3 regions of the Streptomyces sp. NPDC048416 genome follow, and region 2 is predicted to be linked to each of the others. Evidence: riboswitches for the same ligand, from Rfam matches in the RefSeq annotation. Region 2 holds a riboswitch; each other region holds the start of a gene.
The links. Region 2 has a riboswitch for cyclic di-AMP ahead of ACGFW5_RS19695 (C40 family peptidase). Riboswitches for the same ligand answer to the same signal wherever they lie in the genome.

Region 1: another riboswitch for cyclic di-AMP. It lies ahead of ACGFW5_RS08945 (M23 family metallopeptidase); the one in region 2 lies ahead of ACGFW5_RS19695 (C40 family peptidase).
Region 3: another riboswitch for cyclic di-AMP. It lies ahead of ACGFW5_RS11465 (M23 family metallopeptidase); the one in region 2 lies ahead of ACGFW5_RS19695 (C40 family peptidase).

Annotation. Positions count from the first base shown of each region.
Region 1 is NZ_JBICXU010000005.1:142,475-152,185, forward strand. Features, by position in the region: gene ACGFW5_RS08920 (carboxylesterase/lipase family protein) at 1-739, shown strand, start outside; gene ACGFW5_RS08925 (CobW family GTP-binding protein) at 1,022-2,191, shown strand; gene ACGFW5_RS08930 (DNA topoisomerase (ATP-hydrolyzing) subunit A) at 2,210-4,672, opposite strand; gene ACGFW5_RS08935 (M16 family metallopeptidase) at 4,879-6,216, shown strand; gene ACGFW5_RS08940 (M16 family metallopeptidase) at 6,234-7,598, shown strand; cyclic di-AMP (ydaO/yuaA leader) riboswitch at 7,802-7,961, shown strand; gene ACGFW5_RS08945 (M23 family metallopeptidase) at 7,975-8,739, shown strand; gene ACGFW5_RS08950 (HPr family phosphocarrier protein) at 9,115-9,396, opposite strand; partial or broken gene ACGFW5_RS08955 (GNAT family N-acetyltransferase) at 9,549-9,711, shown strand, end outside.
Region 2 is NZ_JBICXU010000014.1:103,541-113,251, forward strand. Features, by position in the region: gene ACGFW5_RS19655 (VOC family protein) at 1-99, opposite strand, end outside; gene bioD (dethiobiotin synthase) at 99-791, opposite strand; gene ACGFW5_RS19665 (adenosylmethionine--8-amino-7-oxononanoate transaminase) at 793-2,082, opposite strand; gene bioB (biotin synthase BioB) at 2,075-3,298, opposite strand; gene ACGFW5_RS19675 (8-amino-7-oxononanoate synthase) at 3,444-4,586, shown strand; gene ACGFW5_RS19680 (DUF397 domain-containing protein) at 4,594-4,815, opposite strand; gene ACGFW5_RS19685 (helix-turn-helix domain-containing protein) at 4,815-5,702, opposite strand; gene ACGFW5_RS19690 (ATP-binding protein) at 5,946-6,380, shown strand; gene ACGFW5_RS19695 (C40 family peptidase) at 6,653-7,126, opposite strand; cyclic di-AMP (ydaO/yuaA leader) riboswitch at 7,131-7,313, opposite strand; gene ACGFW5_RS19700 (hypothetical protein) at 7,687-7,995, opposite strand; gene ACGFW5_RS19705 (ATP-dependent Clp protease proteolytic subunit) at 8,001-8,630, opposite strand; gene ACGFW5_RS19710 (lysophospholipid acyltransferase family protein) at 8,889-9,581, shown strand.
Region 3 is NZ_JBICXU010000006.1:307,530-317,240, reverse strand. Features, by position in the region: gene ACGFW5_RS11475 (PrsW family glutamic-type intramembrane protease) at 1-90, shown strand, start outside; gene ACGFW5_RS11470 (aldo/keto reductase) at 96-1,040, opposite strand; gene ACGFW5_RS11465 (M23 family metallopeptidase) at 1,274-2,434, opposite strand; cyclic di-AMP (ydaO/yuaA leader) riboswitch at 2,444-2,614, opposite strand; gene ACGFW5_RS11460 (PP2C family protein-serine/threonine phosphatase) at 2,873-3,994, opposite strand; gene ACGFW5_RS11455 (MerR family transcriptional regulator) at 4,672-5,457, opposite strand; tRNA gene ACGFW5_RS11450 (tRNA-Met) at 5,589-5,662, opposite strand; gene ACGFW5_RS11445 (SigE family RNA polymerase sigma factor) at 5,921-6,427, shown strand; gene ACGFW5_RS11440 (hypothetical protein) at 6,523-7,329, shown strand; gene ACGFW5_RS11435 (arsenate reductase ArsC) at 7,599-8,012, opposite strand; gene ACGFW5_RS11430 (ArsR/SmtB family transcription factor) at 8,113-8,424, shown strand; gene arsB (ACR3 family arsenite efflux transporter) at 8,424-9,518, shown strand; gene ACGFW5_RS11420 (ArsR/SmtB family transcription factor) at 9,564-9,711, opposite strand, start outside.

The DNA.
Region 1 (9,711 bases), on a different contig from region 2:
CGCTGCCGCGGCCGCGGCGCTGGGCGTCGAACCCACCGTGCGGGCCTTCGCCCCCGTCCCTGACGAACAGTTCCTCGCGATCCTGCCCGCCCTGGCCGGCCTCGATCTGCGGACCGGTACCGCCACGGACCCGTTGGCCGGGCTCAGCCCGTTCGGCCTCGTCCTGCCCGTCCAGCCGGCCGACGCCCTGGCCGAGGGCCCGGCCGCCGACGTCGACCTGCTCATCGGCGCCACCACCGAGGAGGGGAACCTCTACGTCGTGCCCGGTGGCGGCCTGGAGTCCACCACCGACGCCGACCTCCTGGACCTGGCCGCGCGCGTCCACGCCGACCCCCGAGGCGCACTCGCCGCGCACCGCTCGGCACGGCCGGACGCGACACCCGGCGAGCTGCGCTCCGCCGTGCTCGGGCAGGCCCTGTTCACGGCGGGCACGACGCGCCTCACGCAGGCGCACGCCCGGATTTCGGGCGGCCGCACCCATTGCTACTCGTTCGGGTACCGCTCGACGGCCCTGGGCGGGCGGCTCGGCGCGGCCCACACGGTGGACCTGCCGTTCGTGTTCGACACCGCCGACGAGCCCTGGCTGCACGGCGACACCGGCCTGCTGGGCCCCGACCCCGCCCCGGACGGGCTTGCGGCCCACGTCCATGGCGCGTGGGTCGCGTTCGCCCGCACCGGGAACCCGGGCTGGTCGCCCTACGACCCCCGGCGGCCCACCGCCCGGATCCTCGGCGGCTGATCGGGCCCACGCGGAGGGCACTCCGGCATCGGGGCACACCGGTACCGGGGGCGGGCGGATCCGGGGCGGGCGGATCCCGGGGATCCTGGCAGCCCCCCGCTGGTACGGCGTCGTGCGCGGACGCGGTGCGGGACAATCGCACTCCGTGGCACATGGGGTGACGGCGCGGGCGGAAGCCCGGCCGGCCCCGTGTCCCCGGGCAACCAGCAAGCTGACAGGCCGTGTCCGACCGCCCGCCCGCCCGGGCGGTGCCAAGGGGGCGCGGCGCGCGGAAGGTCCCAAGTGAACGAGTCCGGCCGGCAGATCCCCGTCATCGTCCTCGCGGGCTTCCTCGGCTCGGGCAAGACGACGCTGCTCAACCATCTGCTCCGGGCCTGCCGCGGCACCCGCATCGGCGCCATCGTCAACGACTTCGGCTCCATCGAGATCGACGCCATGACGGTGGCGGGCCGGCTCGGCGACTCCACCGTCTCGCTCGGCAACGGCTGCCTGTGCTGCGCCGTCGACGCGAGCGAACTCGACGTCTACCTCGACCGGCTCACCCGGCCCGCGGCCCGTCTCGACGTCATCGTCATCGAGGCGAGCGGCCTGGCCGAACCCCAGGAACTCGTCAAGATGCTGCTCGCCAGCGAGAACCCGCGAATCGTGTACGGGGGCCTGGTCGAGGTCGTCGACGCGGCCGAGTACGAGACGACCCGCGAGAAGCACCCCGAGATCGAGCGGCACTGTGCCATCGCCGACCTGGTGGTCCTGAACAAGACGGACCGGGTAGGCCCCGCGGACCTGGCCCGGCTGCGGGCCTCGCTAGCGGGAGCGGCCGTGGTGGTGGAGTCCGCGTACGGCAGGGTCGACCCGGAGCTCTTCTTCGACGCGCGGCCCGTCACCGAACGGGTCGGCCAGCTGGCCTTCGACGACCTCCTGGACGACGAGGCGCCCGGCGGCTGCGCCGAGGACCACGACCATCACGCCGGATGCCATGGCCGGGGCGCGCATCTGCACGCCGGATACGAATCCGTGGCCTTCACCTCGCCGACGCCCCTGGACCCGCGCCGTCTGATGGCCTTTCTCGACACCCGGCCCGACGGCCTGTACCGCATGAAGGGCTTCATCGACTTCGGCGCCGCCGACCCCCGCAACCGGTACGGCCTGCACGCGGTCGGACGGTTCCTGCGCTTCCACCCCGAGCCCTGGCCCGGCGGCCAGGAGCGCCGCACCGAACTCGTCCTCATCGGCGCGGGCATCGACGCGCCCGCCCTGGAGGCGCAGCTCGCCGGGTGTGTGGCCCTCGCCCTGGACGAGGCCCCCGCCGAGCACGCGATGTGGGGTGTCCTGCGCTACGTACCCGAGCCGGAGCAGGAGCAGGAACAGGAGGGCGAGGGCGAGGGCGCCCGAGGGCTCCGGGAACCGCAGGGGGCCGGGGAGTTCGATGAACTCCCCGGCCCCCTGCGCTAGTTGGCGACCGACGTCCCGCTACGAGAACGGGCCCGCCAGGACCGCCACGGGGGAGGGCAGCGGTGTGCCGGAGCCGTCACGGCGCGGGTCGGGCTCGGGGAGCTGGGCCGGGGCGCCGTTGGCCTGGGCCGCGCGCACCGGAGCCGGACCGGCCCAGGCCAGCACCAGCTTGTCCTCACCCTTCAGGAACCGCTGACAGCGCACCCCGCCGGTGGCCCGGCCCTTGCGCGGATACTGGTCGAACGGTGTCAGCTTCGCGGACACCGCGGCGTCACCCAGCAGGGTGGCGCCCGAGCCGGCCACCGAGAACACCGCCGCGTCGCCCGCCGGGTCGACCGCCGTGAACGAGATGACCTTCGCGCCGTCGGTCAGCTTGATGCCGGCCATGCCGCCCGCAGGCCGCCCCTGCGGGCGGACCTGGCTCGCCTGGTAGCGCAGGAGCTGGGCGTCGTCCGTGATGAAGACCAGGTCCTCCTCGCCGGTGCGCAGCTCGGCCGCGCCCACGATCCGGTCACCGTCCTTGAGGGTGATGACCTCCAACTCGTCCTTGTTGGCCGGATAGTCGGGCACGACGCGCTTCACGATGCCCTGCTGGGTGCCGATCGCGAGGCCCGGCGACGATTCGTCGAGCGTGGTGAGACAGACCACCGACTCGTCCGGCTCCAGGGCGGACAGGAACTCCGAGATCGGGGCGCCGCCCGACAGATTCGGCGCGGACGCGGTGTCCGGCAGCTGCGGCAGGTCGATCACCGCGAGCCGCAGCAGCCGCCCGCCGGACGTCACCACACCCACATCGCCCCGCTGGGTCGCAGGCACCGCCGAGACGATCACATCGTGCTTGACGCGCTTGTCGTCCTCGCCCGGCACGAACGGCTCACCATGGGCGGTACGCGCCAGCAGGCCGGTGGAGGAGAGCAGCACCCGGCACGGGTCGTCCGCGACTTCGAGGGCGACGGACGCGACGGGCGAGCCCGCCGATTCGAGCAGGACGGTGCGCCGGTCGGTGCTGAACTTCTTGGCCACCGCGGCCAGTTCGGCCGAGACCAGCTTGCGCAGCTCGTTGTCCGAGTCCAGGATCCCGGTCAGCTCGTCGATCTCGCCGGTCAGCCGGTCGCGCTCGCTCTCCAGCTCGATCCGGTCGAACTTGGTGAGCCGGCGCAGCGGGGTGTCCAGAATGTACTGGGTCTGGATCTCGCTCAGCGAGAAGTGCTCGATGAGCCGCTGCTTCGCCTGCGCCGAGTTGTCACTCGACCGGATGATCCTGATGACCTCGTCGATGTCGACCAGGGCGACGAGCAGACCCTCGACCAGGTGCAGCCGGTCCCGGCGCTTGGTGCGGCGGAACTCGCTGCGCCGGCGCACCACCGTGAAGCGGTGGTCGAGGTAGACCTCAAGCAGCTCCTTGAGCCCCAGGGTGAGCGGCTGGCCGTCCACCAGGGCCACGTTGTTGATGCCGAAGGACTCCTCCATCGGCGTCAGCTTGTACAGCTGCTCAAGGACGGCCTCGGGCACGAAGCCGTTCTTGACCTCGATGACCAGACGCAGGCCGTGCGAACGGTCGGTGAGGTCCTTCACATCGGCGATGCCCTGGAGCTTCTTCGAACCGACCAGGTCCTTGATCTTGGAGATGACCTTCTCCGGGCCGACCGTGAAGGGCAGCTCGGTGACGACCAGGCCCTTGCGGCGCGCCGTCACGTTCTCCACCGAGGCGGTGGCCCGGATCTTGAAGGTGCCGCGGCCCGACTCGTATGCGTCCTTGATGCCCGTCAGACCCACGATCCGGCCGCCGGTCGGCAGGTCGGGGCCCGGCACGAAGCGCATCAGCGCCTCCAGGTCCGCCTCGGGGTGCCGGATCAGATGACGGGCAGCGGCGATGACCTCGCCCAGGTTGTGCGGCGGCATATTGGTTGCCATGCCGACCGCGATCCCGGACGAGCCGTTGACCAGCAGGTTCGGATAGGCGGCCGGCAGCGCGACCGGCTCCTGCTCCTGGCCGTCGTAGTTGGAGGCGAAGTCGACGGTGTCCTCGTCGATCGACTCCGTCATCAGCGACGTGGCGTCCGCCATCTTGCACTCGGTGTACCGCATCGCGGCCGGCGGGTCGTCATTGCCGAGCGAGCCGAAGTTGCCGTGGCCGTTGACCAGCGGCAGGCGCATGGAGAACGGCTGCGCCATGCGCACCAGCGCGTCGTAGATGGAGGCGTCGCCGTGCGGATGCAGCTTGCCCATCACCTCGCCGACGACGCGGGCGCACTTCACATAGCCGCGGTCGGGGCGCAGGCCCATCTCGTTCATCTGGTAGACGATGCGGCGCTGGACGGGCTTCATTCCGTCCCGCGCGTCCGGCAGGGCCCGCGAGTAGATCACGGAGTACGCGTACTCGAGGAAGGAGCCCTGCATCTCGTCGACGACGTCGATGTCGAGGATCCGCTCCTCGAAGTCGTCGGGCGGCGGCGGGGTCTTCGTGCTGCGGCGGGCCATCGCGGCTGCTGCTCCTTCACGTACCGGATCGGGTCTGGATCCGACCATTGTGGACCGTCCCACTGACAACGCCGACCGCGACCCGGGAACTTCGCCAGGTGCCCGCGCGCTTGCATACAGTGGCAGGACTTCTCAACTCACGACTTCCTCCGCCAGTACTTCACACTGCGGTACTGCACATCGGATACGAAGGGACGTACATGCCCATGGGTCACACGGCCACAGCGCAAGCCGGCTCCGGCGGCCTGACAGCGACTGAGCACCGGCTGGCCAACGGCCTGCGCGTGGTGCTCTCCGAGGACCACCTGACCCCGGTCGCCGCGGTGTGCCTCTGGTACGACGTGGGCTCACGCCACGAGGTCAAGGGCCGCACCGGTCTCGCCCACCTCTTCGAGCACCTGATGTTCCAGGGCTCCCAGCAGGTGCACGGCAACGGCCACTTCGAGCTGGTGCAGGGCGCCGGCGGCTCGCTGAACGGCACCACCAGCTTCGAGCGCACCAACTACTTCGAGACCATGCCCGCCCACCAGGTGGAGCTCGCGCTCTGGCTGGAGGCCGACCGGATGGGCTCGCTGCTCGCCGCCCTCGACGAGGAGTCGATGGACAACCAGCGCGACGTCGTCAAGAACGAGCGCCGCCAGCGCTACGACAACGTGCCCTACGGCACCGCCTTCGAGAAGCTGACCGCCCTTGCCTACCCCGAGGGCCACCCCTACCACCACACCCCGATCGGCTCGATGGCCGACCTGGACGCGGCCACCCTGGAGGACGCGCGGCAGTTCTTCCGCACGTACTACGCGCCCAACAACGCGGTGCTCTCGGTGGTCGGCGACATCGATCCCGAGCAGACGCTGGCCTGGGTGGAGAAGTACTTCGGCTCCATCCCCTCCCACGACGGCAAGCAGCCGCCGCGCGACGGCGCGCTGCCCGGCACCATCGGCGGGCAGCTGCGCGAGGTCGTCGAGGAGGACGTCCCGGCGCGCGCCCTGATGGCCGCCTACCGGCTGCCCCACGACGGCACCCGCGAGGCCGACGCCGCCGACCTGGCGCTGACCGTACTCGGCGGCGGCGAGTCGTCCCGGCTGCACAACCGCCTGGTCCGCCGCGACCGCAGCGCGGTCGCCGCGGGCTTCGGCCTGCTGCGGCTCGCCGGCGCCCCCTCGCTGGGCTGGCTCGACGTCAAGACGTCCGGCGGCGTCGAGGTCCCCGACATCGAGGCAGCGGTCGACGAGGAGCTGGCCCGGTTCGCCGCCGAGGGCCCCACGGCGGAGGAGATGGAGCGCGCCCAGGCCCAGTTGGAGCGCGAATGGCTGGACCGGCTCGGCACGGTGGCGGGCCGCGCCGACGAACTGTGCCGCTACGCCGTGCTGTTCGGCGACCCGCAGCTCGCCCTGACCGCGGTCGACCGCGTCCTGGAGATCACCGCCGACGAGGTGAAGGCGGTCGCCGCGGCGACCCTGCGCCCCGACAACCGGGCGGTCCTGGTGTACGAGCCCACCGCGGCACCCGAGGCAGGCAACGAAGAGGAAGAGGCGGCCCAGTGACGGACGCTGTCGTGACCATGGAATTCCACCCGCAGCCCACCGCGGGCGCCGCCAAGCCGTGGGCCTTCCCGGCCCCCGAGCGCGGCACGCTCGACAACGGCCTGACCGTGCTGCGCTGCGACCGGCCGGGCCAGCAGGTCGTCGCCGTCGAGATCTTCCTCGCGGCCCCCCTGGACGCCGAGCCGGAGGGCCTGGACGGCGTCGCCACGATCATGGCGCGCGCCCTGACCGAGGGCACCGACAAGCACTCGGCCGAGGAGTTCGCCGCCGAGCTTGAGCGGTGCGGCGCCACCATCGACGCGCACGCCGACCACCCCGGCGTCCGGGTCTCCCTCGAAGTGCCGGTCTCCCGGCTGCCCAAGGCGCTCTCGCTGCTCGCCGACGCGCTGCGGGCCCCGGCGTTCGCCGACTCCGAGATCGAGCGCCTGGTGCGCAACCGGCTCGACGAGATCCCGCACGAGCAGGCCAACCCGGCCCGCCGCGCCGCCAAGCAGCTCTCCAAGGAGCTCTTCCCGGCCACCACGCGCATCTCCCGCCCCCGCCAGGGCACCGAGGAGACCGTCGCCGCGATCGACGCGGCCGCGGTGCGCGCCTTCTACGAGGCGTACGTGCGTCCCGCGACGACCGTCGCCGTCATCGTCGGCGACCTGTCGGGCACCGACCTCGACGCGATCCTCGCGGACACCCTGGGCGCCTGGACCGGCAACACCGCGAAGGCGCGCCCCGTCCCGCCGATCACCGCCGACGACACCGGCCGGGTCGTCATCGTGGACCGGCCCGGTGCCGTGCAGACCCAGCTGCTCATCGGCCGCATCGGTGCCGACCGGCACGACCGGGTCTGGGCGGCCCAAGTGCTCGGCACGTACTGCCTGGGCGGCACCCTGACCTCGCGCCTTGACCGTGTCCTGCGCGAGGAGAAGGGCTACACCTACGGGGTCCGCGCGTTCGGCCAGGTGCTGCGCTCGGGTCCCGACGGCGGCGCCGCGATGCTCGCCATCAGCGGCTCGGTCGACACCCCGAACACCGGGCCCGCGCTCGACGACCTGTGGACGGTGCTGCGCAAGCTCGCCGCGGAGGGTCTCAACGACACCGAGCGGGAGAGCGCCGTACAGAACCTGGTCGGCGTGGCGCCGCTCAAGTACGAGACGGCCGCGGCCGTCGCGGCGACGCTTGCCGACCAGGTCGAGCAGTTCCTGCCGGACGACTACCAGGCCCAGTTGTACGCGCAGCTCGCCGAGACCGGCACCGTGGAGGCGACGGCGGCCGTCGTCAACGCCTTCCCGGCGGACCGGCTCGTCACGGTGCTCGTGGGCGACGCCGCCCGGATCGAGGAGCCCGTCAAGGCACTCGGAATCGGTGAAGTGACCGTCGTCACGGGCTGATTGAGGCACCCGGGCGACCGGGACGAACGGGACCCCGGTGGCCATACGCCACCGGGGTCCCCCCATATGTCCGGTTTATTGGAGAGGTTGCCCGTCTGGCATGTGGCGTGCGCAACAAAAACCGGCGTCTGTTTGGTGATTGAAAGATCAGCCGTCTAGCGTCAGTCGCGCTGTCCGTCACCACCCGTCGCATCCGCGGCACCGGACAGTGATCGCCGAGTCCCCAATGGCGCGAGCCAGGGGAGCCGGGGACCCACTCAGTCCCTGGGGTGAATCGGACGCCTCCGCCCGCGGGGGAGTCCGTAGGAGACCTTCCTGCTCCGAACCCGTCAGCTAACCCGGTAGGCGAGATGGAAGGAAAGGACACCGCCTCTCCATGGCGTTCACCCGTGCCACCGGGAAACACCGCGCGCCCAGCCGGATGACGCGCCGCAGCGCGAACATCGCGGGCATCGCCACCCTCGCCACCGCCGGAGTCGTAGGCACCCTCGCCTCCCCGGCCGTCGCGGCCCCGAGCGCCGTCGCCGACACGGGCCTCAGCCAGGCCATCGTCATCGGCGACACCCTGGCCGACCAGCTGGGCGCCCAGGCCGACGCGCAGAAGGAGGCGGCCGTCAAGGCCCGGGCGAAGGCCGAGGCCGAGGCCGCTGCCCAGCGCAAGGCCGAGCAGCGGGCCCAGGAGGCCCGCGAGGCCAAGGAGCGCGCGGCGCGTGAGGCCGAGCGCAAGCGGCTCAACACCTTCGTCGCGCCCATAGCCAACAGCTATGTGTCCACCGGCTACAAGACCGGCGGATCGCTGTGGTCCTCCGGCAGCCACACCGGCATCGACTTCCACGCCGGCATCGGCACCCCGGTGCACGCGGTGGGTCTTGGCACCGTCGTCGAAGCGGGCCCCGGTGGCGCGTACGGCAACAACATCGTGATCAAGATGCACGACGGCACGTACACCCAGTACGGCCACCTCTCGGTCATCCAGGTCTCCGTGGGCCAGTCCGTGGAGCCGGGCACCCAGATCGCCCTGTCGGGCAACACCGGCAACACCACCGGCCCGCACCTGCACTTCGAGGCCCGCACCGGCCCGGAGTACGGTTCGGACATCGACCCGGTCGCCTACCTGCGCTCGCACGGCGTGAACGTCTGAGACGTCCCGACGCCCGCGGCGCCACCGCGCGCACCCCGAAGGCCCCCGGCACCCGCCGGGGGCCTTCGCCGTCCACCGGGGAGAGCGACTTGCCCCATCCAGGACGCGCGCGACGCCGTCGGCGAAGGGCGTGAGGGAGCCGCGCGGCACCCCCCGATCCGCGCCGCGACGGGACCGCGCGACGTCCCCCGATCCGCGCCGCGATGGGATCGTGCGACGTCCCCCGATCCGCGCCGCGACGGACCGCGCGGCATTTCGCGATTCGCGCCGCGACGGGGCAGCGCGACGTCCTGCGACCGGCGCCCAGGGAACGACGAGGGCCGCTGTCCCGTGTCGTGCGGGATCAGCGGCCCTCGTGCGGGTGGTTCTGCCGGATCAGACGGTCTCGGGAAGCTCTTCCAGGCCGTCGGCGACCAGCTTCGCCAGCCGGTCGAGCGCGGCGTCCGCGCCCTCGGCGTCGGAGGCCAGCACGATCTCCTCGCCGCCCTGCGCACCCAGACCGAGCACCGCGAGCATGGACGCGGCGTTGACCGGGTTGCCGTCGGCCTTGGCGATCGTCATGGGGACTCCGGCGGCCGTGGCGGCACGGACGAAGATGGACGCGGGGCGGGCGTGCAGGCCCTCGGCCCAGCCGACGTTGACGCGGCGCTCAGCCATGGTGTTGCCCTTCGAAATCTCTGACGGTTGTCTAGACCAGTCTCTCATGGGGTGCGCGGTGCTCCTGCCGACCCTCGGCCCCGGTGCGCCGCCGGTCGCTCCTTGCCACCTTGCCCCGCCCCGTACGGGCCCGCGACCCGTACGCTTCCGGTATGACGACGGCGTCCGACCCCGCGTACCCGGCCCACTGGGAGGCCGACGTGGTGCTCCGCGACGGCGGCACCGCGGGCATCAGACCCATCAACCCCGAGGACGCCGACCGGCTCGTCTCCTTCTACGAGCTGGTCTCGGACGAATCGAAGTACTACCGCTTCT
Region 2 (9,711 bases):
CGGGCGCCCGCCGAGCAGCGCCGCCCAGAACCGGGCGAGCCGCCCCGGGTCGGCGCAGTCCACGACGAGCTGCCCGATGCGGGCCCGTAACACAGCCATCAGATACTCCAAACGCCGCCGAGCGCCGGGGCGAGCCAGCCGGGAGCCCGGGTACGGAAGTCGGTGGGCGCCAGCCGTCCGGCGCCCTCGGGCACGGTGCCGAGCAAGGGGGCACCGGCCGACTCCGGCAGGTCCACGAGATTGCACCGCGAGGCCAGATCCGGCTCGGCGGGCCAGCTGCCCACGACGACGCCGGCGAAGTCGAGGTCCCGGGCCCGCAGGGCCTCGCCGGTCAGGGCCGTCGAGTTGAGTGTGCCCAGTCCGGCGGGCGTCACCACCACGACGGGGGCGTCCAGGAGGCGGGCCGCGTCCGCGAGGGTGCCACCCCGGTCGTCGAAGCGGACCAGGAGCCCGCCCGCGCCCTCGACGAGGACCAGGTCGTGCTCGGTGGCGAGCTTCGCGGCGGCCTCCGCCACGTCCTCGGGTCCGACGGGCCGCATGCCGGCCCGGCGGGCCGCGGTGTTCGGCGCCAACGGCTCGGGGAACCGGGCCAGTTCGGCCCCGGTCACCGCGTCTCCCGCGAGCCGGCGCACCTCGGACACGTCACCGGGCTCGCCCGGCGCGACCCCCGTCTGGGCCGGTTTCAGGACGGCCACCGACCGGCCGGCGGCGAGCGCCACCGCGGCGACGGCCGCCGTGGTGATCGTCTTGCCGATCTCGGTGCCGGTACCGCTCACGACCAGAATCGCCATCTCAGCCCTCCCGCGCAGCCGCGCACACCGCACGGCAGATGCGCGCCAGATCGTCGTCGCCCGTCACATAGGGCGGCATCGTGTAGATCAAGTCCCGGAACGGCCGCAGCCACACGCCCTCGCGCACCGCGGCCGCGGTCGCCGCCGCCATGTTCACGTCGTGATCCAGCTGGACCACGCCGATGGCGCCGAGCACCCGTACGTCCCGTACGCCCTCGATCGAACGGGCCGCGCCGAGCCCGTCACGGAGCCCCGCCTCGATCCGCTTCACCTCGCCCCGCCAGTCCTGGCCGAGCAACAGGTCGATCGAGGCGAGCGCCACCGACGCGGCCAGCGGATTGCCCATGAACGTCGGGCCGTGGGCGAGCACCGGGACGTCGCCCGATGAGATGCCGTCGGCGACGCGACTCGTGCAGAGCGTCGCCGCCATCGACATGTAGCCGCCGGTCAGCGCCTTGCCGAGGCACATCACATCGGGCGAGATCGCGGCGTGCTGGGCCGCGAACAGCTCGCCGGTGCGGCCGAAGCCGCTGGCGATCTCGTCGAGGACGAGCAGGACACCGTATGCGTCGCAGGCCTCGCGCAGCACCCGCAGGTACGCGGGTGCGTGGAAGCGCATGCCGCCCGCGCCCTGCACCACCGGCTCCACGATCACCGCGGCCAGCTCGTCGGCGTGCCGCGCGATCGCCTCGCGCAGCTCCTGCGCGTACGTCTCGTCGAACTCCGCGGGCGGGGCGCCCACGAACACCTGGCGGGGCAGCGTGCCCTGCCACAGCTCGTGCATCCCGCCCTCGGGGTCGCACACCGACATCGGCTGCCAGGTGTCGCCGTGGTAGCCTCCGCGCCAGGTGAGCAGCCGCTGCTTGCGGGGCTGCCCGACCGAGCGCCAGTACTGCAGGCACATCTTCACGGCGACCTCGACGGCGACCGAACCGGAGTCGCTGAGGAAGACGTGCTGGAGCGGTCCTGGCGTGATCTCCACCAGGCGCGCGGCCAGCCTGATGGCGGGCTCATGGGTGAGCCCGCCGAACATGACATGGCTCATCCGGTCCAGCTGGCCGCGCACCGCCTCGTTGAGCACGGGGTGGTTGTAGCCGTGCACGGCCGACCACCAGGACGCCATGCCGTCGATCAACTCGCGCTGCCCGTACGCCGGTTCGGCGAGCCGGAGCCGTACGCCCGACGCCGACTCGACCAGGAGCTGTTCCTGCCGGTTCGGCATCGGGCCGTACGGGTGCCAGACGTGCCGGCGGTCCAGGCCGAGCAGGTCCGCGGGGGAGTGCTCAGGCATTGGGCGCGAGATCCGTCCCCGCACCCCGGCGCCGCACGGCCACCAGATCGGTGCGCGCCTGGTCCGCGGGCGCCTGCTCGGGGGTGGCCTCGGGGGCGCCGTGGCCACCACAGGGACCGCAGCCGCCGCCCTCGTGGGAGCCGCAGCCGCTCTCCTCGTCCGCACCGCACGCACCCGCACCTGTACCGCAGCCCGCGGCGGCAAGCGCGTCGGCGCGGTGCCGGGGAAGGGTCGTGGTGCCCGCGCCCTCCACCTCGAACCCGGCGTCCGCGATCATGTCGAGGTCGGCCTGACCGGCCTGACCCTCACTGGTGAGGTAGTCGCCGAGGAAGATCGAGTTGACCAGGTGCAGCGCGAGCGGCTGCATGGTGCGCAGGTGCACCTCGCGGCCGCCGGCGAGCCGCACCTCGACGTCCGGGCACACGAACCGGGTCATCGCGAGGATGCGCAGGCAGCGCTGCGGGGTGAGGTTCCACTCCTTGCCGAGCGGGGTGCCCTCGAACGGGATGAGGAAGTTCACCGGCACCGAGTCCGGGTCCAGCTCACGCAGCGAAAAGACCACGTCCACCAGGTCCTCGTCGGACTCGCCCATGCCGGCGATCAGCCCCGAGCAGGCCGAAAGACCCGCGTCGTGCGCCTTGGTCACCGTGTCCACACGGTCTTGGTAGGTGTGCGTGGACGTGATGTCGCCGTACGTCGCCTCGGAGGTGTTCAGGTTGTGGTTGTACGCGTCCGCGCCGGCCGCCCGCAGCCGCTCGGCCTGGCCGTCGGAGAGCAGCCCGAGGCAGGCGCAGACCTCGACGCCCTCGTTCTGCTCCTTGATCGTCTCGATCGTCTCGGACACCCGGGCGATGTCGCGGTCCGTCGGGCCGCGGCCGCTGGCCACCAGACAGACCCGCTTCGCGCCGCCCGCGACACCCGCGGCGGCGGCCTTGGAGGCCTCGTCCGGCTTGAGCCAGGTGTACTTCAGGATGTCGGCCTTGGAGCCGAGCCGCTGGGAGCAGTACGAACAGTCCTCGGGGCACAGGCCCGACTTCAGGTTGACCAGATAGTTCAGCTTCACCCGGCGTCCGAACCACTGGCGGCGCACCCGGCCGGCCGCGGCCACCACATCGAGCAGTTCGTCGTCGGAGGTCGCCAGTACGGCGAGCGCCTCTTCGCGGGTCGGCAGTTCGCGCCGCAGCCCCTTGTCCACCAGCGTGTTCAGCAGGTCCATGGCGCCGATCTTCGCGTACCGCACCGTCCGCGGCCAAGGTAGGTATCCCACAACACAGGTGGTTTGAGGTGTGTGTATCGCCACACCGTGTCCCGCCGGGCCACCGGCTAGGGTCTGTCGGCAGCCTACAAAAAGGGACGCCACCATGTTGCGAGCGCCATTCGACTGGATCGACAGGGAAGCCGAGCGCCGCGAGAGCGCCGGACTGGTCCGCACGCTCCGGCCGCGCGACGCCGACCAGGACCTCCTGGACCTGGCGAGCAACGACTACCTGGGGCTCACCCGGCACCCCGCGGTCACGGCTGCCGCGGCCGAGGCGGCCCACCGCTGGGGCGCGGGCGCCACCGGCTCACGGCTGGTCACCGGCACCACCGCCCTGCACGCCGAACTGGAACGCGAGCTGGCCGCGTTCTGCGGTTTCGAGGCCGCCCTCGTCTTCTCCTCCGGGTACGCGGCGAACCTGGCCGCGCTCACCGCGCTCGGCCCGCACGGCTCGCTGATCGTCTCCGACGCGGGCAACCACGCCTCCATCGTCGACGGCTGCCGGCTGGCCCGCGCGCGCACCGAGGTCGTGCCGCACACCGACCCCGAGGCGGTCCGCAAGGCGCTCGACGCCCACGGCGGGTCCGCGCTGGTGGTGTCGGACTCGGTGTTCTCGGTGGACGGTGACGCGGCGCCACTCGCTCAACTGGCCGAAACCTGCCGGGAGTTCACGGCGGCCCTCGTCGTGGACGACGCGCACGGGCTCGGGGTGCTCGGCGAGGGCGGCCGTGGGGCGCTGCACGGCGCAGGTCTCGCCGGCGCGGACGACGTGGTCGCCACCGTCACCCTGTCCAAGTCGCTCGGCAGCCAGGGCGGCGCGGTCCTCGGGCCGGCGCGGGTCATCCGGCATCTGGTGAACGCGGCGCGCACCTTCATCTTCGACACCGGGCTCGCCCCGGCGGCGGCCGGCGGCGCGCTCGCCGCGCTGCGGCTGCTGCGCGCGGAGCCCGGGCTCGCGGGCCGGGCCCGCTCCGTCGCCGCCGAACTGCACGGCCGGCTCACCGCCGCCGGTCATGCCGCGGTGCGCCCCGACGCCGCCGTGGTCTCCGTGCGGGCGCCGTCGCCGGAGGCCGCGCTGGCCTGGGCGGCCAACTGCCGTGCGGCCGGGCTCGTGGTCGGCTGCTTCCGGCCGCCGTCGGTGCCGGACGGCGTTTCGCGGATCCGGCTCACCGCACGCGCGGACCTGACGGAACAGCAGATCGACCAGGCGGTGGGCACGATCCTGCGGACCGCCCCCGCCGCCTGACGTGACGTCAATGCGCCTCTGACACCAGGCAGATGAAGCGCTGCCAGGCTGCGGCGCCGAACAGCAGCGCGGGTCCTCGGGTCCTTTGGGAGTCGCGCACGGCCAGCAGCTCGCCCTTGAGCCGGGCCGTTTCGACGCAGTTGTTCATGCCGACGCTGCGACTGGATCGTCGCCACGCCGCATGGGTGAGGGATGTACTGGAAGGAACGTGCGCGGGGTGTGCGGACATCAAGCCTCCCCACTCGCCATGAAGTGACCCGGGCCTTCCCGGGCCATCAGGGCGATGAGATCCAACGAGTCCTCGGAGGAAAGCGCGAGTGCCTGGACGGTCTGGAACGCGGCACTGTACGCCTCAAGGTCTTCTCTCCGTTCGAGGTAGAGGCTACTCGTCAAGTGGTCGACAACGACCACATCCAGATCCGAAATGGCCGGAAACGAAAACAGCGTGAAAGGGCCGGTGAGCCCGACATAACCGCCGTATCGGAAAGGGATGATCTGGAGCCGGACGTGCGGCAGCGCGGCGATCGCCAGGAGATGCCGCAACTGCTCCCGCATGGCGGCCGAACCGCCCACCCGGCGCCGCAACACCGCCTCGTCGAGCACCGCGCTGAGCGCCAGCGGCGGATCGGCCCGCAGCACCTCCTGACGGGCGATCCGCACCTCCACCAACGAGTCCAGCTCGTCCGGGGCGAGGCCTTGGATCGCGGCCCGGGTCACCGCGCGCGCGTACGCGGGCGTCTGCAACAGACCGGGAACCACCGAGGTCTCCAGGGTGCGGGCCGAACGCGCCTGCGACTCCAGACTGATGAAGTCGCGGTACTGCGGCGGCAGCAGACCCCGGTACGCGCGCGCCCAGTCCGCCCCGCCGCCACCCGCCGAATCGGCCAACGCCTCCAGCACCGCCCGCAGTTGGCGATCATGGACTCCGTACGCATCGAGCAGCCGGGCCACGTCCGCCGGCTTCACCCCGCTGCGCCCGGTCTCGATCCGGCTCACCTTCGACTGGTGCCAGCCCACCAGAGCCGCCGCCTCCCCGCTGGTGAGACCCGTTCGATCGCGCAGCCGGCGCAGTTCCCCGCCGAGCTTGCGTCTGCGCACCGCCAATCCGTGCCCCATGCCGGCCTCCTTCGCTCCCCAGCGTCCGGCGATGGGTAAGTGTGGGCCCAAATACGATCCGCCGCCGTAGAGTTCACCGCTTTGAGCGACAGATATATGCACATCTTGGTGGATGGCACCCGAGACCGGCACGATGAGTGGCACTCTGGCGCGAAGCACAGTCCGAGGCCGACGGCGTCTTTGCGAGCGTTCATCCGCGAGGAGTCCTCAAGCCGGTCCGGGTGGGAAAGGGACAGCGTCGCCATGGCAGACCATCTCGAAGCAACAGTCACTCTGCCGAGCGATCCCGCCTCGGTCGCCACCGCACGGCGCTATGTCGCGGGAATCCTCACCGACTGGGGACTGCCGCCCGACGCGGACACGGTCGACACGGTGCGGCTCATCGTCTCCGAGCTCGCCACCAATGCCGTGCAGCACACCTTCGGCCAGTCGCCCACCTTCACGGTCGACCTCCACCTGGAGCGCGAGGAGGTGCTGAGGATCGGGGTGACCGACAGTCATCCGCGCTGGCCGAAACGATTGCCCGCGGCCGTCCAGCAGGACAACGGACGAGGCATGGTCATCATCCGCTGGCTCGCGGCCGAATCCGGCGGCAAACTGTCGGTCGCGCCCACCGCCGACGGCGGCAAGACGGTCTGGATCGCCCTGCCGTGGACGGCGGCGGTCCAGAGCGGTTAGGGGGTGTCTGGTGGATCATGGCCGGGGGTGCGGCGCCTGGCACGGCACCTCGCGGCGTTGCCGAAACGCCCCGATAGCTCCGCTATCACGACGTTCCGGCGCCTTGCGATGCACCGCACCAGGCGCCGCACCCTGACCGACCCTGATCCACCAGACACCCCCTAACCGCCCGGTCCTCCCTGCCGGCAACGCGCCGTCCGGGAAACGCGCCGTCCCGGAAACCCGTCAGCCCACCCACCCGTCGCTCACCCACCTGTAAGCCTGCCCACCCGTCAGCCGACCCGCCCGTACCAGACGCTGTGGCTCCAGATCCGCTCCAGGCGTACCACCGTGCCGGTCTTGGGGGAGTGCCAGATCCTGCCGCCACCGGCGTAGATCCCCACGTGGTACACGCTGCCACCGGAATGGAAGAACACCAGGTCGCCGGCCCTGCGCGAGGTGGCCGACACATGCCGGGAGCTGTTGTACTGCTGCTGCGCCGAGCGAGGCAGCCTGCGGCCCGCCTGCTCGAACGAGTACAGCGTGAGCCCCGAGCAGTCGAAGCGGTGCGGGCCCGACGCGCCGTACTGGTAGGGCGCTCCCTTCTTCGACGCGGCCACATGGAGCGCCCTGGTGGCCACGGCGGCCGCGGTCGCCTCGGGCGTGCCGCCCGGTACCAGCGTCGTCGCGCCCGTCACGGCGAGAGCGAGGGCACAGACGGCGCCCAGGCGGACGGCCAGGGACGGAACATATGTCTGCGCAGTCATGCGCAACCCTTCGTCAAACCGCCTGCGAAGGATGACCTGTCGGGTTCGGGCTGGCGAAGATGCCCGGCCGCGCGAACGGCTTCACCCCGAGGGAGGGCCGACCCTCGGCCCTCCCGAAGTACTCGGGTCCTCCACTCCTGCCGGTCCACTCCTGTCGACCAGTCGTCCGGAACGGCGGCAGGACTCGGCGTCCGCCCGGACCGCCCCGCCGAGGTGGCGGGGGCTTGTCGTCTCAGGGATCTTCACGCACCGACTGTCGGATCACCGGACCGAAACGGCTTTGTGTGGGGCCGCCCACGGCTGGCCCATTCAGGTGGACACGGGAGCTTCGCCCCCCGTGTGACAGGGGCCGATGAGCCTCGTACCAGCATCGGAAGTATCGATTCCGCACGGTCAGCAGAGGACGTAAGCAACTCATAAGGGTCAGCGAAAGCAGCCGCCGATGAGCCGAACGGGGGTACTCCTTCTGGTCCGTTTCGCCGGTCCTTCGAGCGCGTCGGGTACCGGTGCCTCTCCCCGGGTGTCCGCTGGGCCCCCGGCCATGATCCACCAGACACCCCCTAGGCCGCCGTCCGCGGCGGCAGCGTGAGCCGGCCCGCGCGGCGCTCCCCGTCCAGGACGCGCAGCGCCCGCGTCAGCGTCTCGGCGTGCACCCGTGTCTCTCCGCGCAGGTGCATCAGTGTGAGGGCGTCCTTGAGCGCGACCGCCCGGCCGACCAGGGCCTGCGCCGCCCGCAGCGCGCCGTAGGTGTCGTGGCCGTGGGCCGGATTGACGCGGCCGAGCAGGTCGACCACCTCCAGATACGCGTCGATGAACTCGGCTTCCGCGCGGGTGAGCGCGGGCAGCGGCGGCAGTTCGGGCGGCAGCACCGGGCTCACCTCCCGCGCAGCGAGGTCTTGCGGCTTTCGAGGATGTGGTCGGCGATTCCGTACGCCACGGCGCCCTCGGCGTCGAGGATCAGGTCCCGCTCGATGTCGGAGGTCACCTGCTCGGAGGTCCGCCCGGTGTAGCCGGCCAGAAGCTCCGTCAGCAGTGCGCGGCCGCGCAGCACTTCAGCCGCCTGGATCTCCAGATCGGAGGGCTGGCCGCGCAACGGCTCCTCCATGGACGGCTGCTGAAGGAGCACCCGGGACGCCGGCTGCACCAGGCGTTTGCCCGGGGTGCCGGCCGCGAGCAGCACCGCGGCCACCGAACTCACCTGGCCGAGGCAGAACGTCTGCACGTCGCAGGTGATGAAGCGCATCGCGTCGTGGATGGCGGTCATCGCGGTGAGCGAGCCGCCGGGGGAGTTGATGTAGAGGGAGACGTCCCGGTCCGGATCCGCGTGCTCCAAATGCATGAGCTGGGCCATCACGTCATTGGCCGAGGCGTCGTCGACCGGTGTGCCGAGAAAGATGATCCGTTCCTCGAAGAGCTTGGAGTACGGATCGAGCGTGCGGATGCCGGTGGCGGTGCGCTCCTGGAACTCGGGCAGCACATAGCGGGCGGCAGGGCGGTGGTTCATGGCGGACCTCTCCTCGACCGGACCTCAGTGCTCTGTGGCGCCCTGTAAAAAACGTACAGGACGTACAGAGCGATGGGTCGAGCTTCATCGGAAGACCGGGGAGAAGCAAGAGCTCAGCGCCGGGTTTCGCTGTGGGCGAGCAGGCGGATCACGCCGCCGGAACCGGAGGGCGTGGCGCAATAGGCCCTCTCCCGGCGGTCTGAGGGGATGGCTAACGTGCGTCGGCGCGGGGGTCACCTGGGGAGAGGGCTCACTGACGTGTTCTATTTCGCATTCCGTCTCGTGCTGCTGCCGTTGCTGCGGTGGCTGTTCCGCCCGCGCGTCGAGGGCGCCGGGCGGGTGCCCGATGCGGGGGCGGTGATCCTCGCGGGGAATCACCAGTCGTTCACCGATCAGTTCCTGCTGGGCGTGACGCTCAGGCGCCGCCTCACCTTCCTGGCGAAGCAGGAGTACTTCACCGCGCCGGGCCTGTCGGGCCGGGCGACCGCGGCCTTCTTCCGGGCGCTCGGCCAGATCCCGGTCGACAGGTCCGGCAAGGACGCGGCTCGCGCGGCGATCGACACCGCACTCCAAGTCCTGGACGGCGGCGCGGTGTTGGGGGTCTTCCCGGAAGGGACACGGTCGCACGACGGCCGGCTGTACAAGGGCAAGGTCGGGGTGGCGGCGATGGCGTTGCGGTCCGGCGCCCCGGTCGTCCCGGTCGCGATCATCGGGACGTTCGAGGCGCAGCCGAAGGGGCGCAGGCTGCCCCGGCGCGTACCGGTCGCCATCCGGTTCGGTGAGCCGCTGGACTTCTCGCGCTACGCGGGGATGGAGGACGAGCGTCTGGTGCTGCGCGCCGTGACGGACCAGATCATGTACGCGGTGCAGAAGCTGTCCGAGCAGGAGTACGTGGACGTGTACGCGGCCGAGGCCAGGACGGCGTGGGAAGCGGCTGCCGCGGCCGCCTGACCGGCCGCACGGCCGCCCCGGCCCGGACGCGGCGGGGGGGGGGGGGGGGGGGGGGGGGGGCGCCCCGCGCCCCCCCCCCCCCCCCCCCCGCGCCGCCTGTGACCTGCGGCCCACCCTGTCGCACAGATCT
Region 3 (9,711 bases), on a different contig from region 2:
GCCCCGCACCCGCAGTACGCCCCGTACGGGCAGCCGGGCCCGGCCGGGGACCCGGCGCGGCGCGGCCCCCACAACCCCTATCTACGCTGACGCGGCTACGCTGACGCGGCGGTCAGTTCCGAGAGCTGCGCGTCGGTGAGCTCCAGGTCGGCGACCGCGAGCAGCGCCGGGACCTGCTCGACGGTGCGGGCCGACGCGATGGGCGCGGCGACGGTGGGTCGCGCGGCGAGCCAGGCCAGCGCCACCGTGGCGATCTCGGCGTCGCGTTCCTGGGCGATCCGGTCGAGCGCGGCCAGCACCTTGCGGCCCCGCTCGGTCTCCAGATGCTTGCCCGCGCCCGTCGCCCGCGCGCTGTCCACGGCCTGGCCCGGACGGTACTTGCCGGTGAGGAAGCCGGAGGCGAGTGCGAAGTAGGGCACGGCGGCCAGACCCGCGCGCGAGGCGGTGTCCTGGAGCACGCCCTCGTAGGTGCCGCGGGAGACCAGGTTGTAGTGCGGCTGGAGCGCCACGTACTTGGCCAGGCCCTCGCGGTCGGAGAAGTCCAGGGACTCCCGCAGCCGCTCGGGGGTGATGTTGGAGGCGGCGATCGCGCGGACCTTGCCGTCGCGCACCAGCTGGTCGAGCGCGGTGACGATCTCCTCGACGGGCACGGAGGTGTCGTCGAAGTGTGTGTAGTACAGGTCGATGTAGTCCGTGCCGAGCCTGCGCAGGGACTCCTCGGCGGCGGCCTTGATCGTGGTCGCGGCCAGCCCTTCGTAACGGGGGTGGGCGCCGACCTTGGTGGCGATGACCACGTCGGCCCGGTTGCCGCGCGCGGCCAGCCACTTCCCGATGATCGTCTCGGACTCGCCGCCGGAGTTGCCGGGGGCCCACTTGGAGTAGGCGTCGGCGGTGTCCACGAAGTTGCCCCCACCGGCGGTGTAGGCGTCCAGGACGGCGAACGACTGGTCCTGGTCGGCGGTCCAGCCGAACACGTTGCCGCCGAGGGCGAGGGGAAACACGGAGAGATCGGAGCTGCCGAGCGCACGAAGAGAGGTCATGGCGACAGCAACTCCCGCACGGGGCCAGGTATTCCGCGCCTCGCCCTCTCCTGGCAGCCCCTCCAGAGACACGCGGAACAACGGGAAAAGCGACGGGGATTCGGGGGCGCGAGGAACTGCGAGACAGCCAAGCCACCCACGACCCGCACCGGCACTGGCACCGGCACCCGCACCGGCGCCGGCACCGGCACCGGCACCGACGGCACCCGCACCGGCGTCACACCGTCACACCGTCACGGCTTGAGCCCCTTGGACCGAAGCCAGGTCATCGGATCGATCCCCGTACCGGAAGGCGCATGCACCTCAAGGTGCAGATGCGGCCCCGTCACGTTCCCCGTCGCACCGACCCGCCCCACGACCTCCCCCGTCGTCACCTTCTGCCCCGCGCCGACGGCGATCGACGACTGGTGGCAGTACCAGAGCTCGCTCCCGTCCTCGAGCGTGATGACCGTCCGGTACCCGTACGCCCCCGCCCACCCCGCCGACTTGACCGTCCCGGAGTGGATCGCCTTGAGCGGGGTGCCCGTGGGCGCGGCGAAGTCGAGGCCGGTGTGGTGGCCGGACGACCACATCGAGCCGGCCTCGCCGAACGTGGAGGTGATCGTGTACGAGCCCACCGGCAGGGAGTATTCGGCGGCCAGCTCCGCCAGCCGCGCCTGTTCCGCCTTCTTCGCCGCGGCCTCCTCGGCCGCCTTCTTCTCGGCGGCGGCCTTCGCGGCCTCGGCGGCGGCCTGGACCTTGGCGGCCTCCTGCTTGGCCTTCGCCTCGGCCGCGGCCTTCTGGGCCGCCGCCTTCTCCGCGGCGGCCTTCGCCTCGGCGACGGCCGCGGCCTTCTGCTGCCCGGCCTGCTGGAGGATCCGGGCGCGCAGTGCCTCCCCGGCGTCGGTGGCGCCCCCTTCGGCCTCGCTGGTGGAGAGCCCGGCCATGCTCAGCGGCGCAGCGGCGATCTTCCGGTCGGCCTCGGCGGCCGCGGTTTTGGAGGCGTCCCCGTGCGCGTCCACTCCCGTACCGCCGTGCGCGTCCGCTCCCGTACCGCCGTGCGCGTCCGCTCCCGTACCGCCGTGCGAGAGGAGTGCGCCGACGCCCGGCAGCGAGCCGAGGTCGGGCAGGCTCCCCGCGAGGGAGTCGGGCAGGGATATGGAGACGGGCGGTTTGCTCTGCGCGGTGGCCATGCCGCCCGCGCCGACCGCCGCGATGACCCCCACGCCGAGGACGGTGGAGCTGCGGGCGAGGCCGCCGCGCTGCTTGGCCACCCGGTGCCGGCCGCGAACCGCGCGTACGGACTCCTCGGTCGGGTCCCACTCCTCCCAGCTCTCGTCCTCGCCGGGCGCGTCCCCGTAGAGCGCGGCCCCAGGAGGCAGGGGAGTGTCGAGAGCAGGGTCGTTGGACGCCACGAAGGCGCTCCTTTCCTTCCTTCTCGCCTACCGGGTCAGCGGTGGGGGTCCCTAGGCCGTTAGGGCCCTGGAGGAGGGTTCGGAGCAGGAAGGTCTCCTACGAGCGCCCATGGCGGATGCCCGATTCGCCCCAAGTTGGTGGTCCCCCGGCTCCCTTGCGGGATTCGGCGCATGCGCACGGTGCCGCCTTGGCGACGGCTGGTACGACCGCGCTGCGTTATCGAACGTTAATAGAAGGCGGGGGTTGATTCCAAGCCGTTCCCCACTGATCGTTAACGGCCATGGCCCGGACTTAGCGCCCACTGCCGGGGCAAACCGGTCGAGTTCACGCCCCCTCGGAGCCACACCCGCCGCACCCGCATTCTGACGGAGTGTCAATTGTTATGCGCAGGGAGACCCTTCGCGCACCCACCGTGACCCCGCGCCACGGCGGCGGCCCTACTTCACGATCCGGACCGTGCGCCGCCGCTCGGGCTGGCCCTCGGCCGGGCGGGCCACCGCGAGCAGCGCCATGTCGTCGCTCGCGCCGCCGCCCGTGTAGCGGCGTACGTCGTCGACGAGCGCGTCCAGGACCTCGTCCGGGCCGGGGAAGATCGCGCCGCGCAGCCGTGCGCCGGGGTTGTAGAAGATGCCCTGGGCGTCGCGCGCCTCGGAGAGCCCGTCGGTGTAAAGGAGCAGCGTCGAACCGGGCGGGAAGGGGCGCAGCTCGGCCCGGTCCGGCCACACGCCGAGGTCCGACATGCCGAGCGGCAGTGCGGGTTCGGCCGGCACGATCGCGTCCAGGGATCCGTCCGGGTGCAGCAGGAACGGCTCGGGATGGCCCCGGTTCACCGTGCGTACGGTGCCGTCGCCGCGCGGGATCTCGGCGAGCAGCGCCGTGGTGAACCCCTCGACCGCGTCGAGCCGGTCGCGCCGGGTGCCCTCGCGGGCCAGCGCCCGCTCCAGGCGCTGGGTCACCGCCTCCAGGGAGGACTCCTGCTCGGCCGCCTCCCGGAACGCCCCGATCACCACGGCGACGGCCTCGACCGCCTGGAGCCCCTTGCCGCGGACGTCGCCGACGATGAGCCGGACCCCGTACGGGGTGTCCTGCACGGCGAAGAGGTCTCCGCCGATGAACGCGTCCGCCTGCGCCGCCTCGTACCGCGCGGCGACGTGCAGGCCACCGATGCGGGACGCGGGCGTGGGCAGCACGGCGCGCTGCGCGGTCTCGGCGATGACACGGGCCGATGCGAGCCGTTCACCACTGCGGCGCAGGATGCTGTTGATGACGAGGGCGAGCGCGCCGACCGTGAGCACGGTGAACAGCTCGCTGGCGCCTTCGCCGAGGTTGGGGAGGTCGTGTATGAACCAGAGCAGCACGACGGCGAGCACCGAGCCCATGCCGACGGCGGCGGTGCCACGGCCCGAGTAGAACGGGGCCGCGGCGACCGGGGCGCCCGCGAAGAGGGCGGCGGCCGTCAGGTCGGGCGGGGTCGAGGCGTCGAAGGCGAAGCCGACGACGACGAGGAGTACGGGTAGCGCCCGTACCAGGCGCCCGTCGCCTTCTGCTCGCTGCCGCACCCGTCCAGACTGCCCCGTCCCGGCCCCGACGTCGACTCGGACGCGCCCAAGCGGGGCGTCGGGCGCGGCGGATCAGTACGGGCGCGGGGGCACGAACCCCGCCCGCTCGGGGCCGGCCCGCACGGTTCACCAGGGCTCGGCCCGGGCGGTCCACCAGGGGCTCGGCCCGCACGGTCCACCAGGGCTCGTCGGCTCGCACGGTTCACCAGGGGCTCGGCCCGGGCGGTCGAGGGCGGCGGCAGCACTGCGGGCCCGGACACGTCCGCCGTCCCACCCGGTCAAGCGCGGCGGCAGCGCTGCGGGCCCGGACGCGTACGGGGGCAGGTTCCCCTGGTGTGGCGGTGGTGGACGACGCCCTGATCCGGCACGCACGGCGGCTCGGCCCAGCCGCCGCGTTCGGGGCGGCAGCCCGCGGGGACCGCCGAGGGGCGGACCGGCACCCGCCGGCCGGCGGGCACGGGCCGGGGTCCGGGCCCGGGGCCCTTCCCGCCCGGCTCCTGGCAGCCACCCAGGACGAGTACGCAGAGCACGAGCGGGAGCAGCACGGCACGCACCCTCCGCCACGTTCCGCACCCGCCCGTCGCCCCGCCGCGCCCGCGCCCCCACTCGTGCCCACTCACCACCTCGCCCCCTCCCTCATCCCGCGAGGCCCACCATGACTCATCGCGCACGCGAGACTACTGGGCGCACACACCCCCGGCGGCCGGGGCGTCGGGGAGGTGGCGCTCCGCGTACACCGTCAGGGCGTCCCGCACGAAGGCCGCCGTGCCCTCGCCGTGCCGGTCGTAGGTGGCGCCGAAGCGCGGGTCGTCGACGTACATCCGGCCGAGCCCGATGACGTAGGACCTGCTGACGCTCGTGGTGGCGGACAGCCAGGCGACGTGGCGCCCGGCGATGTCCTGCGCCACGTCGCCGTCGGCGGCCAGGCCGTCCCCGCGGGCCAGGCCCCAGTCGCGGGCGATGTCGTCGTGTTCCCGCTGGAAGCCCTTCTTCTCCTCCTCGGTGAGCGAGCGCCACCAGCGGTCGCTCTTCTCGTACGCGTCCCGCCCCCAGCGGCGGCTCACCTCCTCCTCGTACTGGGTGTGATCGAAGCCGTCGAACACTTCCTCGGCCATGAGCTCCATTCCCTTCCCGGTCTTGTGCAGGGTGGTCCGCACGGACGCGATCTGCCGCGCGATGCGCGCACGCTCCTGTTCGAGGAGGCGCAGATGGGTGCGCAGGGCGGCCGACGGATCGCGTTCGCCCTCCAGGACCTCGCCGATCACGGGCAGCGAAAGCCCCAGCTCCCGAAGGAGCAGAATCCGCTGGAGCCGGACCAGGGCGTCCTGGTCGTAGTAGCGGTATCCGTTGCTTCCGATCCGGCTGGGGGCGAGCAGGCCCAGCTCCCCGTAGTGGCGCAGGGTGCGGCTGGTTGTCCCGGCCTTCTTGGCGATCTCCTGGATCGACCACTCCTTGCCGTGCACGTTCACACGGCCACGCTAGAACTTGACGTTGCGTAAAGGTCAAGGACGCGGAGGAGCCCGCGCGGGAGGGCGGGAGCCGGGGAACGCGAAGAGGCCCGGCACTGTGAACAGTGCCGGGCCTCTTCGTTCAGTAGCGGGGACAGGATTTGAACCTGCGACCTCTGGGTTATGAGCCCAGCGAGCTACCGAGCTGCTCCACCCCGCGTCGGTAAACACAACTGTACGCCATACGCAGCGGTGCTCCGAACCATTTACCAGCGCCCACCCCGAACCCACCTGCGGACGCTCCCCGTCGCCCCGCCGGGCAGGCCCCGCGCCGTTCACCGCACGCCGTGCGCGCCATCCGCGCGGAGCGGGAAACCCGGGAAAGAAAAGTGCCGCACGGGCGCGACATCCCACCGAGTCACGTAGTCATCAGGGGTATGCACGGGGACCACGGAACAAGAGAACAGGCGGGGACCGAGTGAAAGCAGTACAGGAGGATGCGTACCTGAATTTCGTGGCCGCGAGGGGGAAGGCCCTGTACCGCTCGGCGTACGTGCTCGCGGCCGGCGACACCTACCTGGCCGAAGACCTGGTGCAGGAAGCCCTCAGCCGGGTGTACGTGCACTGGAACCGGGTGGCCTGCGCGAACAGCCCGGCGGCGTACGCCCAGACGATTCTGGTCCGCACCTTCCTCAGCCTGCGGCGTCGGCGCAGTACCGGCGAGCGGCCCACCGGGACCCTGCCCGACGGCGCGGCAAGCGGCCCGGACGCGGCCCTGCGCCTGACCCTGCTGGACGCGCTCGGTCAACTCCCGCCCCGCGACCGGGCGGTGCTGCTCCTGCGGTACTGGGAGGACCGCAGCATCGAGGAGACCGCCCGGATGCTCAAGCTGAGCAGGAGCGCGGTCCGCTCCCAGGGCACCCGCGCACTCGACAGGCTGCGCGCGTTGCTCGGCGACAGCCTGTCCGACCTGGTCGCGCACTGAATCCCCGTGCCCGCGGGTCCGTACCGCCGCACCGCCGCACCGCCGCACCGCCGCACCCCAACCGTCAGCGACAGAAGACACAAGGTGACGCCAGCATGCCGTTCGAAGCAGATCTCTCACACGCCCTGTACCGCACGACCGACGCACTCGAACCCGATCTGACCTCGCTCGTGGACGGAGCCGTCGAGCGCGGCCGGGCCGCCCGTCGACGGCGCCGCACCACCCGCGTCCTCACCGGGGCCGGGGCCTGCGCCGTGATCGCGGGGGCCGCGCTCGTGATGCCCGGCATGCTCGCCGGGGTCCGGTCCGCGGGTTCCGACATCGAGCCGGCGGCGCTGGCCGTGCCCCGTTCGGCGATCAGCGGCACCCAGATGATCCAGGCCGTGGAAGGCACGTTCCCCGGGGGCCGGTTCAGCGAGGTGAGCGGGCAGAGCAACAACCCGTCGGATCCGTCCGGCGGTTACGTGGCCAACGGCGGACTGGTCGTCGACGACGGGCACGGAGCGGCCATGGTCGGCGTATCGGCCGTGCGGCTCAAGCTGCCGCTCAGGGACGGCGACGGGCTGAGCTGCGACCAGACACCCGCACGCGCCGCGGGCGACACCTGCACGCTGAGCGAGCTGCCGAGCAGCGCCGCGATTCCCGGCGGGGCCGTGGTGATGTCACAGAAGAACGCGGCCGAACAGCCGGCGCACGCCGACACCGCGCACCGCTGGACGGTGACGGTGACACTGAAGTCGACCGGGGCGCAGCTCCAGATGGTGCAGTGGAACAGCACGGGCGGCGGCAACGGCGCCGACACACCCAAGCCGACCCGCACCGCGCCCCCCCTGTCCGAACAGCAGGCGGTGGCCGCCCTCACCGGCGCGACCTGGGCCCCGATCCTGGGCGCGGTCGGCTGACCCACCATCCCGCGCCGACCGCCGAAGTCGCAGATCGAACGCCGAGGGTTGAAGGGCGAAGGGCGAAGGGCGAGGGGCGAGGGGCGAGGGGCGAGGGGCGAGGGTTGAAGGCCGAGGGGGCGTCGCCCGGACACCCAGAAGCGGCCCGGCCCGACGGAACCGGTCGACCGATGAATGGCGCCAGGGGCCGCCGCCCCGTCCGCTGGACGGTCACCGCGACGGCGGCCTGCTGACCTCATGCGCCTCGGAGGCTGTGCCGGCGTTGACGTTCACGCGGATGGCTCCGGAGCGATCTCCGCGATCAGGCCCTCCACCAGCACCTTGATCTCGTCCCGGATCGGGCGGACCGCCTCGACGCCCTGGCCCGCCGGATCTTCCAGCTTCCAGTCGAGGTAGCGCTTGCCGGGGAAGACCGGGCAGGTGTCGCCGCAGCCCATGGTGATGCAGACGTCCGACTCGTTGACCGCGTCCACGGTCAGGACCTTCGGGGTCTCGGCGGAGATGTCGATGCCGACCTCGGCCATCGCGGCAACGGCGGCCGGGTTCACTACCTTGCCCGGGTCGGACCCGGCCGAGCGGACCTCGACAAGGTCCCCGGCCAGGTGGGTCAGCCACGCGGCAGCCATCTGGGAACGGCCGGCGTTGTGGACACAGACGAACAGCACAGCGGGCTTGTCGGACATCAAGGGTCTCTCTTGTCTCACGTGTCTCGCGGCTGGATCAGGCACGAATGAAGTCAGCATTCAATGATGTCACTCACCACTGATGTGAAAGTATCAGCCCATGATGACGTCAGTCGACACTGAACTGATGCGGGTCCTGGCCGACCCGCTCAGGCTCAAGATCGTGCACCTGCTCGCCCAAGAGACGCTCTGCACCACGCACCTGGTCGAGGAGACCGGCGCCAAGCAGACCAACCTCTCCAACCACATGAGGGTGTTGCGGGAGGCGGGCGTGGTCGACACCGAGCCGTGCGGCCGCTTCATCTACTACAAGCTGCGCCCGGAGGTACTGGAGACCCTGGCGGGCTCATTCGCCGAGCTGGCGGCGCGTGCCCGTACGACCGTCGAGACCGGCCGGAAGCGAGCCTGCTGATGACCAGCACCGAACCCGACGCGACCGGCAGAACCACCGCCGGGGAGACGGGAGTTGTCGCCAAGCTGTCGACACTCGACCGCTTCCTCGCCGTCTGGATCCTGATCGCGATGGGCCTCGGCCTCGGTCTCGGCCGCACCATCCCCGGCCTGAACGACGCACTCGCCGAGGTCGAGATCGGCGGGATCTCCCTCCCGATCGCGGTCGGCCTGCTGATCATGATGTACCCGGTCCTCGCCAAGGTCCGTTACGACAGACTCGACGCGGTGACCGGCGACAGGAAACTCATGGTTTCCTCGCTGGTCATCAACTGGGTGCTCGGCCCGGCCGTCATGTTCGCCCTCGCGTGGATCTTCCTGGCCGACCTGCCCGAGTACCGCACCGGCCTGATCATCGTCGGGCTCGCCCGCTGCATCGCCATGGTCATCATCTGGAACGACCTGGCCTGCGGCGACCGCGAGGCGGCAGCTGTGCTCGTGGCCCTCAACTCGGTCTTCCAGGTCCTGGCGTTCGGCCTGCTCGGCTGGTTCTACCTCGACCTGCTGCCCGGCCGGCTCCACCTCGGCACCGGCCGGCACCTGGACATCTCCCTGTGGAAGATCGCCCTCAACGTCGTCATCTTCCTCGGCATCCCCCTGCTCGCCGGATTCCTGACCCGCCGCATCGGCGAGCAGAGACTGGGCCGCGAGCGCTACGAGGCCAACTTCCTGCCGAAGATCGGACCTTGGGCCCTGTCCGGGCTGCTCTTCACGATCGTCATCCTCTTCGCCCTCCAGGGGAAGACCATCACCTCGCAGCCGCTGGACGTGGCGAGGATTGCGCTGCCGCTGCTGGTGTACTTCGCGATCATGTGGTTCGGTACCTTCGCTCTCGGCAAGGCGATCGGCCTGAACTACGACCGCACCGCCACGCTCGCCTTCACCGCAGCCGGCAACAACTTCGAGCTGGCCATCGCGGTCGCCATCGCCACCTTCGGCGTCACCAGCGGCCAGGCCCTCTCCGGTGTCGTCGGCCCGCTGATCGAGGTCCCGGTCCTGGTCGCGCTCGTGTACGTGTCGCTGGCCTGGCGCCGACGCTTCGCTCCGGCGACCTGAAGGATTCGAACGCCGCCACTCCAGAGTGGCGGTGCGACGGACAGTTCAGGCCGGGGGCGCGGACGACAGCAACTGCCCCATGGCGGCCAGCACGGCCGGCTCCACCCGGTAGTACACCCACGTCCCCCGCCGCTCGGAAGACAGCAGCCCTGCGTCCTTGAGCTTCTTCAGGTGGTGGGAGACGGTCGGCTGG